Regions from separate parts of the Bifidobacterium sp. W8114 genome, predicted to be linked through region 2. Evidence: riboswitches for the same ligand, from Rfam matches in the RefSeq annotation. Region 2 holds a riboswitch; the other holds the start of a gene.
The links. Region 2 has a riboswitch for guanidine ahead of H3T89_RS00695 (hypothetical protein). Riboswitches for the same ligand answer to the same signal wherever they lie in the genome.
Positions count from the first base shown of each region.

Region 1: linked by a shared signal. The riboswitch ahead of H3T89_RS07010 (DMT family transporter) and the one ahead of H3T89_RS00695 (hypothetical protein) in region 2 are both predicted to bind guanidine.

Region 1 covers NZ_JACFRA010000004.1:221,227-225,610, reverse strand. The annotation lists gene H3T89_RS09120 (cell division protein FtsQ/DivIB) at 1-572, shown strand, start outside; gene dtd (D-aminoacyl-tRNA deacylase) at 565-1,065, opposite strand; gene H3T89_RS07015 (GNAT family N-acetyltransferase) at 1,460-1,978, opposite strand; gene H3T89_RS07010 (DMT family transporter) at 2,047-2,364, opposite strand; guanidine-III (ykkC-III) riboswitch at 2,373-2,436, opposite strand; gene H3T89_RS07005 (FtsX-like permease family protein) at 2,638-4,077, shown strand.
Region 2 covers NZ_JACFRA010000001.1:161,406-165,789, forward strand. The annotation lists gene H3T89_RS00680 (hypothetical protein) at 1-51, shown strand, start outside; gene H3T89_RS00685 (hypothetical protein) at 210-1,112, opposite strand; gene H3T89_RS09145 (ACT domain-containing protein) at 1,464-1,925, opposite strand; gene H3T89_RS00695 (hypothetical protein) at 1,814-2,113, opposite strand; guanidine-III (ykkC-III) riboswitch at 2,144-2,204, opposite strand; gene H3T89_RS00700 (hypothetical protein) at 2,351-2,557, shown strand; gene H3T89_RS09150 (aldo/keto reductase) at 2,571-2,735, shown strand; gene H3T89_RS00705 (NAD(P)H-dependent oxidoreductase) at 2,945-3,364, opposite strand; gene H3T89_RS00710 (carboxymuconolactone decarboxylase family protein) at 3,501-3,836, opposite strand; partial or broken gene H3T89_RS09095 (VOC family protein) at 4,162-4,257, shown strand; gene H3T89_RS08835 (hypothetical protein) at 4,341-4,384, shown strand, end outside.

The DNA.
Region 1 (4,384 bases), on a different contig from region 2:
CCTGGGTGTCCAACGATCGGGTGGCCTCAATCGTGGCCCATCAGGGAGATCGCTCGCTGCTGTTGATTTCCACCAATGGCGTCGAGGAGGAGATCAGCGGCATGGCCGGGGTGACCGATGCCGAGGTCCGCAAGAGTTTTCCGCACGGTCTGGAGGTGACCTTCGATGCCCAGGAGCCCACTGCGGTCTTCAAGGATGCGCAGGACAAACTGACGGCCGTAGACAGACAGGGGAGGGTGCTCAACACCGTGTCCAAACCGGTGCACGGGGTGCCGGTCATCCAGGTGGCCACCGTGAAGCGTGCCCAGCAGGATCAGGCGGTCAGACAGACTCTGCGGATTCTGTCGACCATGCCTGAGGCCATGCGTCATTCGGTGACCAAGGTGACTGCGGAAACCCAGGACTCCATCACCACCGAGCTGGACCAGGGCAAACATGTCATCATCTGGGGCGACGGCTCCGACCTGAAGCTCAAGCAGGCCGTGGTCGACAAGATCATCAACGATCCATCCAAGATCGGCGACAAGCATCAGCTGGATGTGTCGGCGCCCCTGCGGCCAATCGTCAAATAGTCGCTGCAGGAGCTGCCGTCTTCATCAACCTGTCAGTGTCCAGCAGGATGGTCACCGGGCCGTCGTTGACCATATCCACCCGCATATGGGCGCCGAATTGTCCGACGGCAACTGGCACACCGGTCGCGGCCAGTGCCTGGTTCAGATTTTGCCAGACGCTTTGAGCGTGTTGGGGTTCGCCCGCAGCCATGAAACTGGGTCGATTGCCGCGCCGCAGATCCGCGTAAAGAGTGAACTGGGAGATGGAGAGGATGGATCCGCCGCAGTCCAGGACCGACCGGTTCATCCGGCCTTCCTCGTCGGGGAAGATGCGCATCCGGGTCAGCTTGCGGACGGCATAGTTGACCTGGTCAGCTCCGTCGCCATCCTGGACGGCCACCAGCAGCAAGAGTCCCTTGCCAATGCTTTGGGGTTTAAAATCAGGATCTGGCTGCCCTTGCTCGTCGACCACATCGACCCGGGCATGGCTGACCCGCTGTATGACGATTCTCATGCTTTCAGTCTAAATACTTCAGACGTTGTTGTAGTGTCGCAGGGAAAAGCTGGACCGGTACCTGGTTGGTGTCAGGTCGGAGAACCGTTTGAAGACTGGCATGAAAGACGCCCACTTCAATGTAGTCGTAGCAGGGCTGGTTCCTGTCAACGGTCCAGTCGATGGCTGTCCCTTCAACTCTTACGATGCGTAGCTTCAGGTCGAAGTCCGCGGTGCCTGTGTTACCAAGGAAATATGACGGGCTGCCTCTTCGACGCAACCCTGATCGGTGTGCACGGAGGATGTCATGAGGAATTACCTACTTACTCCGCTGATGGGCGGATTCTGGCCAGTCATGGTTTCCCTTGGATTGTCTCAGATTCGCTGGCGTTGTTTGGTTGTACAGACGTATCCTTCAACTGACTGCTGCGGTCATGATCCAGTCGGTCTGTAGTTCCTCGCCCAAGGTGAAGGTGTGTTCCCCGGTCCGTTTGAAGCCCATGGCTTGGTAGAAACGTTGGGCGGGCTCATTGTGTTCCCATACGCCCAGCCAGATTTTGTTCAAATTCTGAGTCCTGGCACGTTTGAAGGCTTGATTGACCAGCAGGGTGCCCAACCCGCGATGCTTGAAGTCCGATAGAACATATAGCCGCTCGATCTCCATGGATGTGTCGCCGAACTGCTCTGTTTGGGCCTTCCCGGTGTTGAGCTGCATGTAGGCTGCGGGCGTGCCGTCCACGCTGGCGAGCAGAAAAACGGATTCAGGTTCGGACAGTTTCGACTTGACCAATTCGGGGGAGAAGGAGTGCCGGAGGTAGTCTTCCATGTTCTCTTGGCTGTTGTCGGCGGCGAAGGTGTCGCGGAAGGTGGTCATGCCCAAGGAACGTATCAGCATGGCATCATCTGATGTGCATTGCCGTATTGTTGTGGTCATGATGGCGATTCCTGTACTCTTGATTTTATTTGTTGCTGAGGTGTATCTGCTTTGTTGGGTGTCAATTCTTAATTGACGATCTTGAGCCCGACCACGCAGGCGACCAAGCTAATGATGAGCAGAATGCGAGCCAGCGAAACAGGCTCCGAGCCCGTAGCCATGGCGTATATGACAGTCAAGGCAGCTCCGATGCCTACCCAGACCGCGTAGGCCGTGCTGGTAGGGATGCTGCGCATGGCAAAGGCCAGACCCATCATGCTGAGAATCAGTCCCACAATAAAAACGATGTCAGGGACGATTTTGGTAAAACCCTGAGACTTGCCCAGGGCGGTGGCCCAGACCGATTCACAGATGCCAGCGAATATGAGTACGATCCACGAGGACATGGTTCCCTTTCGGCAAGTCTTGTCGCTGTCCGGGTACTTGACCATCGTCCGGGAACCTGCATTGGATTCTGGGTATCAGAGTAGCACGGGAGGCGACTCTGAAGGCGGACTAAGCAGGGGAGTGGTCGACGGTCCATTGCGAGAAGGAATCGGGGTTGATTCAGGGGCGAATCAGGGGTTTGCCGGATGTTATCTTCCGCGCAGATCGGCTATTCATATACATAGAGGTGGATAGCAGAATGTACGCACGAGGATGTGGCAGGTGAATGAAACATGACTTGGGCCTTGCGTGACCTGAAAGCCAATAGTGGCATCTGGGCTGGCGTCTTTATCGTTCTTGTGGTTACCCAAACCCTGCTCTGCGCCATGAGTGTGAGTATGGGAGTCAACAGCTATTACCAGGGTCTGTCGGTCAAGACCAGGGATCCTGCCAAGAGTCTGGCTTCGGCCCTGAGTCTGGTCTTCCTCACGGTCATTGTGCTCGGCTGCCTGGTGATCAAGCAGACACTGCAAGCATCAATTCGCCAACGTCGGCGAGGCCTGGCCCTTATCTCGCTGTTGGGAGCCACTCCTAAGCAGATCCTGCTACTTACACTTTTGCAGGTGATCATTCTGGTTCTGCCGGCCTCCCTTGTTGCCGTGGCTCTTTCACCTGCGCTGGCTGGAAGGATCCTCGATTGGTATTCCACCGGGATGCGAATGCCGGTACATTTTGCTTTTACCTGGCGCGGTTTTCCCAGGTCTGCCTCGACCGGTCTTGCGGTGGGATTGGCCACGGCCGTCTTGGCGACCATCCGGACATTGCGGGATTTGGGAAAGACGACACCTGTCCGGGTGGTGCGCCGTGCTGAGGAGAGCGAATCGATTGACCGGCCCCGACATGGACGTGGTCTTGTATCCCTTTTTCTTGGGCTGGCCTTGCTGCTGTTGCCGTTGCCTGTCTTTGCCTATCTTTCGCACAGCGGCTCTGGGCCCTTGGATCCTAAGCAAGTCCAGGCGGTCATAAGTGCCGTTGGAAGTGGACCGCTTTTCGCCATTCTCCTGCTTCTGATAGCCTTGGCTCGCGCTGGTGGGCCGGTTATAGGCAGGGCCACTCAACTCTGGACTGCTCTGGTGCCGTCATCGTCTGCCGTCTGGCGGATAGCGCGTTCACAGGCTGTGGTCAGGAGTCGAGACACTACATTCGGCTCAACAGTTATAGCTCTGACTGCCTGTATGTTTCTGGTTGGCGGTCTGTTGGCTGCTGGAGGCACCAGTACCATCGCCATGAACAAGGTACCGGGAATAGAGAATGTCACATCGGGAGGAACCCTGGAGTTGCTCTATGGTTTCTGGGCAGCGCTGCTGGTCGCCCTGGTCGGCGTGATCGCGGGGTTCGCTATCGCCGCTCGGGATCGTGACCTCGATCTGGCGCTCCTGTCAATCGCTGGGGCAAAACCGCAGCAGCTTACTGCTATATCCACATTGGACGGCACCATCGTGATGACTACAGGCATTATCATCGCAGCAGGCGGCACCGGACTGGTCGGACTGAGCACAGCTATGGTCTACTGGCCCCTTATACACAGTCTGTCCGTAGTTTTTCCTTGGCAGTTTTTCCTTATCTGCGGGTTGCCGATCATCGTCGTCGGGTCGCTGGCGACCATGCTGACGGCGCGGCCTGCATTGAGACGCTCGCCCATAGCTATTCTGCAAGGCGCTATAGGCGAATGATCGGTTGTGAGCTTTAATTGTTGGGTCCGCGATGTGTAATTGAGTGGTCTTGCCAAGCACTGATTTCGTCAGTCGCTGTTTGTGAAATATACATCAACGGGCAATTCCTTGTCGTATTGACCGACACGGTCAATACGACAAGTACATGCTGGATGCTCAGAGATGGGTCTCGTCTTTATGACAAGTCAATCTTTAAGCGGTTCAGCACGCGATTATCTATGTATCTATGAAGTGGATAAAATTTCGAGCAAACTAGCGGTTTGATTGCAGTGATTCGAGTCAGTCGGGATCATCATCGATTGCCGAG
Region 2 (4,384 bases):
ATGGTTCATGGCATTGCGGTCCGTGTCAATCTGCAGCAGGAGGGGACATGATCATGCAAAGGGTGCCACGCATCTTCAAGAAGGACGAGCGGCACCCTGAGGCTGAAGACCATGTCGAACAGAACGTCGTGGCAATTTCACATCCACGGCCGGCCATTTGGCCTTTCTGGCCTTCCGTGCCATTTCAGATCCATGCTCGCCGCAGTGCCTTATTCCTTTCCTTCGTGTTGATCGTTCGCCGCAGGGTCCTTTGGCTTGGACTGCAGTGGATTGTGATGGTAGATAAGGGCGAAGGCTGCTAGGGTCTCGATCATGCTGGCGATGATCCAGGCTATGACGATGGCGTTCTGATGTTTGCCGACTGTTCCCATGCGGGTGAAGATAAAGACATCCATGATGAAGGTCTGCAGAACCAGAAGGACCGTCGCCACAACTACCGTCCTGGTGTGCCTGTCCGCCTCCGTTCCTTCTTCCTCTGGTTTGCCGGGAGACTTGAAGCTGGCGTAGGAGAGGAGCCAGATGCCGATTCCGAAGAGGACAGCGGCAAGAGGCAGGGAGAAGAAGATCGGCATGGTGCTTAGGCTGAGGCCCAGAGCCGCGACCAGGACTGCCGAGGCCAGGCCAAGATAGAAGGAATCATGGTTCTTCGCCTTGTGCGGTTTAGGTAAGCTGGCAACGCTCGTCGGCTGAGATGGCTTGTCGACAGGCTTACTGGGTTGATTCGGCTTGTCGTCAGGGGAGGGGCTATGCCCTTTGTCTGGATGGCCGGCTTGCACATGGCTGGCGGTTAGAGCCTGTTCCTGCTTATTTTCCGTTTCAGGTTTGCCATGTTCGGCGTTCTTGCTGGATGAATCCCTGCCTTCCTTCTCGCCTGTTTGTCCTGATGCAGGCTTGGGGGCATTTTCTGTCGGGCTTTCCTTTCTGACGTTCGTATTCTCCACTGGTTTTGGCATGCGGTTCTTGTCATTCATTGTTGATTGTTGGGAACTTTCCCGGGTGCCGTTGCTCCGCGAGGAGTTGCCCTCGTACCTCTTTTGCTGGTTATCGGGCATCCGCGATTCCTCATGCCTGCCTTGGTTCTTATTCGCATGCTCGTTTCGATTGTTGCTCATCTGACCCTCCAGGCTTGTTCTTCCCCTTTACTTGTGGCAGGTCATCTGGCGGCCTGCCCATTTTCAGGAAGCAACCTCCGTTGAGGCCAGTGTATGTGTCCTTTTCTCGTAAAAGTGGCATTGACCAGCACTAAGTCAGCATCATTTTGATATCGACTTTTGCGGGTGAAGTGCTGGATTCGTTGCAGTGTATTCAAAGACGAAAGACGTTTGTTTATGGACGTGCAGTATCAGCGGTCATATTCTAAACTTCGACTCTTGGCTATGCTGCTTTTTCACTCTCACGTCTTTTTATTCCTCAGCACGTTCTTTCTGCAGAAGGAGTATTTTGTGCCGCTATGCTGCTGTGTGTCAATCAGAAGATTGTATATCCTGACTTGTCGAGGGCACCCAGGGCGGCAGGGAAGTCATCGGTCTTGGTAAGGACATAGTCTGTGTTGCAGTGGAGACGGCGAAAATACCTATGCCCTTGTCTGCCAGAATTGTTGCAATCGGCGCCATGATGCCAATGAGCGAAAAATCGAGAATACCTTGGATGCGGAAGGCCCGCCAGCCGTCGCTGCGTTCCAGGGTCTGGCTGGGAACAATGTCGGCTGGGCAGACCAATGAAGTCTCTTGGTCGGTTCGCCCCGTAAAAACATAAGGTGAGTTCAGATCAATCTCTGTGTACTTAGCAACTTTGCAGACAGTCAGCTTCGCTTCTATAAGCTGGATGCAGATGCCTTGCCCTTGCCTTGTCGCTGAGCTGCAATTCTTGGTCGTAAGTAACTTGCTTTTTGAGTAGGAACGGGTGAAGGCGTATAGCGCAACCAAAGCCCATCCGCATTCGAGGGCAGAAAGGTCCGCTGCCGGTTAGACAGGGCATCGACTGCCAGCAAGCTTGCGCCGGCAAGGTTCAAAACAAGGTTGACTTTACTGCTGCCGGGCAGACCTAGCAGTTGCCGCGAAGCAAAGGCCATGAGCAGCAGTAAAAATCCAATAAGTTGAATCGGCATGAACAAACCAACCACATCCTTCCACGAGTTACCCAATGAGCGTCGTCGTCAATCCGGGTACGGCGCCTCTCGTTCGGGGAAGGGATGCTTCCGGAAGACACCGGAGCACCACTGTCAGGGGGCCGAAGGTCTGATGCGCCGCATATGCAGAAGATGAATGGGCAGCCATATACTGCAGGTATTGTACTGTTTTCCCACACTTTGTTAGATTGCAGGAGGGCATCACCAAGGAGACGACAGCGCATGGAAGATCTGTACGAGCAAGGCCGAGTTCGTGGCATTGGAGTCTGCAATTTCCTGCCTGACCGGCTGATCGATTTGATTCTTTCCAGCAGAATCGCTCCCATAGTCCATCAGATAGAGCTGCATCCTTTCACCCAGCAGATCCCACTTCGAAAGGTCATGGCCGAGCAGGGGGGGCGTACCCACGGCCTGGGCACTTCTGACTGATGGTCGTCGGGGTATTTTCGATAATCCTGTCCTTAGACGTATTGGTCAGCCCCATAGCAAGACCCCGGCCCAGATGGTATTGCGTTGGCTGACCCGGCAGAGGATATGCGCCATCCCGAAATCCGTGCATGAGGAACGGATTCACGAGAACCACAATATTGTAGATTTTCAGTCTTGATGATGACGATATGCATGACATCAGGGCTATGGATACGGGAGGGCCGCTCATTCTTGTTGATGTGGATACGCCTGAGGAGGCTACACGTCTGCACGGGATATTTTATACACAGTGACTGAGGTCCGCTGAGCCGATAAGAAAAGGGCACCCGCACCTGAAGATTCCAGTGTGGGCGCCCTCGTCTTGACGTCAGAGATTGTCGCTGAGGCCTATTGTGCTGGCCAGTCGTCTTGCAGACAGCTCAAATAATCCTTGGCTGCCTTTTCCAGGCTCTGGTCGCTCATGCCTGAGCTAACGCCGGTCAGAATGAAAGACTTCCGATAGATAGTTCCGATGAGATTGCTGGTAGCTTTGAACGGAGCCAGGAGCTCGTCCACTGTATAGCCGAATTCACCCTCATGGTCATAGTTCTCTCCAGCAGAGCCGACCGAGACGGCAAGCATGAGTTCCTTGCCTTTCATGGCATCGTCATGGGTACCATAGGCCCATCCGTAGGTGAGCACCAGGTCTTCCCACTCCTTGAGCAGCGGAGGGCAGCTGTACCAATACATGGGAAACTGCCATACCAGACGGTCACAGCCTTTGACGAATGCTTGCTCGCCAGGAATGTCGATTTGGCCTGAGCGCAAGGCAGCATATTCGTCCCGGACCAGGATACCCTCATCATCATGCCCTTGGCTTCCCGCATCAGGCGGGCATTGATCCGTGAGGTTCCATATGGGGGTGGAAGACCAGGACCGCCGTCTTGGCGTTTTGCTTCATGCTTTAATCACCTTCAGCCGTCATTTGCCAGATTTGCTTGGCGCGGTTGAAAGCCGACCAGGCCTTCGGCCAGCCTGCGTAGAAGGCCAGATGGGTGATTTCCGCTGCTATCTCGTCCTTGGTGATACCGTTCTTTTTCCCGATGTTCAGGTGAGCGTCGAGCTGTTCTGTGCTACCCATGGCAATCAATGCGCCTATGGTGATCATGCTTCTGTCGTGCGCGGACAGTGCTTGTTCATCATCCCAGACTTCGCCGAATAGAACATCGTCATTCAGAGCTGCGAACTGAGGAGCGAATTCGCCCAACTGCTTTCTTCCTGCTGTTTGCTTTGTGGCCATGCTGTTCCCTTCCTTGCTGACTGTATGATCGCCCAAGACCCCCTGGCGCCAGCCGGCATGCGCAGATTCACTTCCATCTTGGATGTGAACGGCAACAGTCTAGGGCTCTCGAAGTGATATGTATAATACCGATTGCTTATATGTTGGTATTCGTTTTTTGCATGGGTCTATCGTCGAGCTTTCACCCGATTGGTTTCTTCTTGGCTCTGGTATGGGTCTTATCTGTTGTGACAACGGATCGTTTTTTGCTGACCCTCAATGCCATTTTTTCGCATGTGTGTGCCTAGGCTGCCTTTTGGGTTATTCAGCGATGGGAGTTGAGGGAATGAGAGTCACTGCTTTGGATCATCTGGTCATCACAGTACGGGATGTCGACGCGACCTGCGCGTTTTACCGTGATGTGCTGGGCATGCAGGTGCAGGCGTTCGGCGATGGGCGGTTAGCACTGAAATTCGGCCAGCAGAAGATCAACATTCACGAGGCCGGCCATGAGATTGACCCAAGGTGGATAGGCCTACGCCTGGCTCGGCTGATTTGTGTCTGCTCGT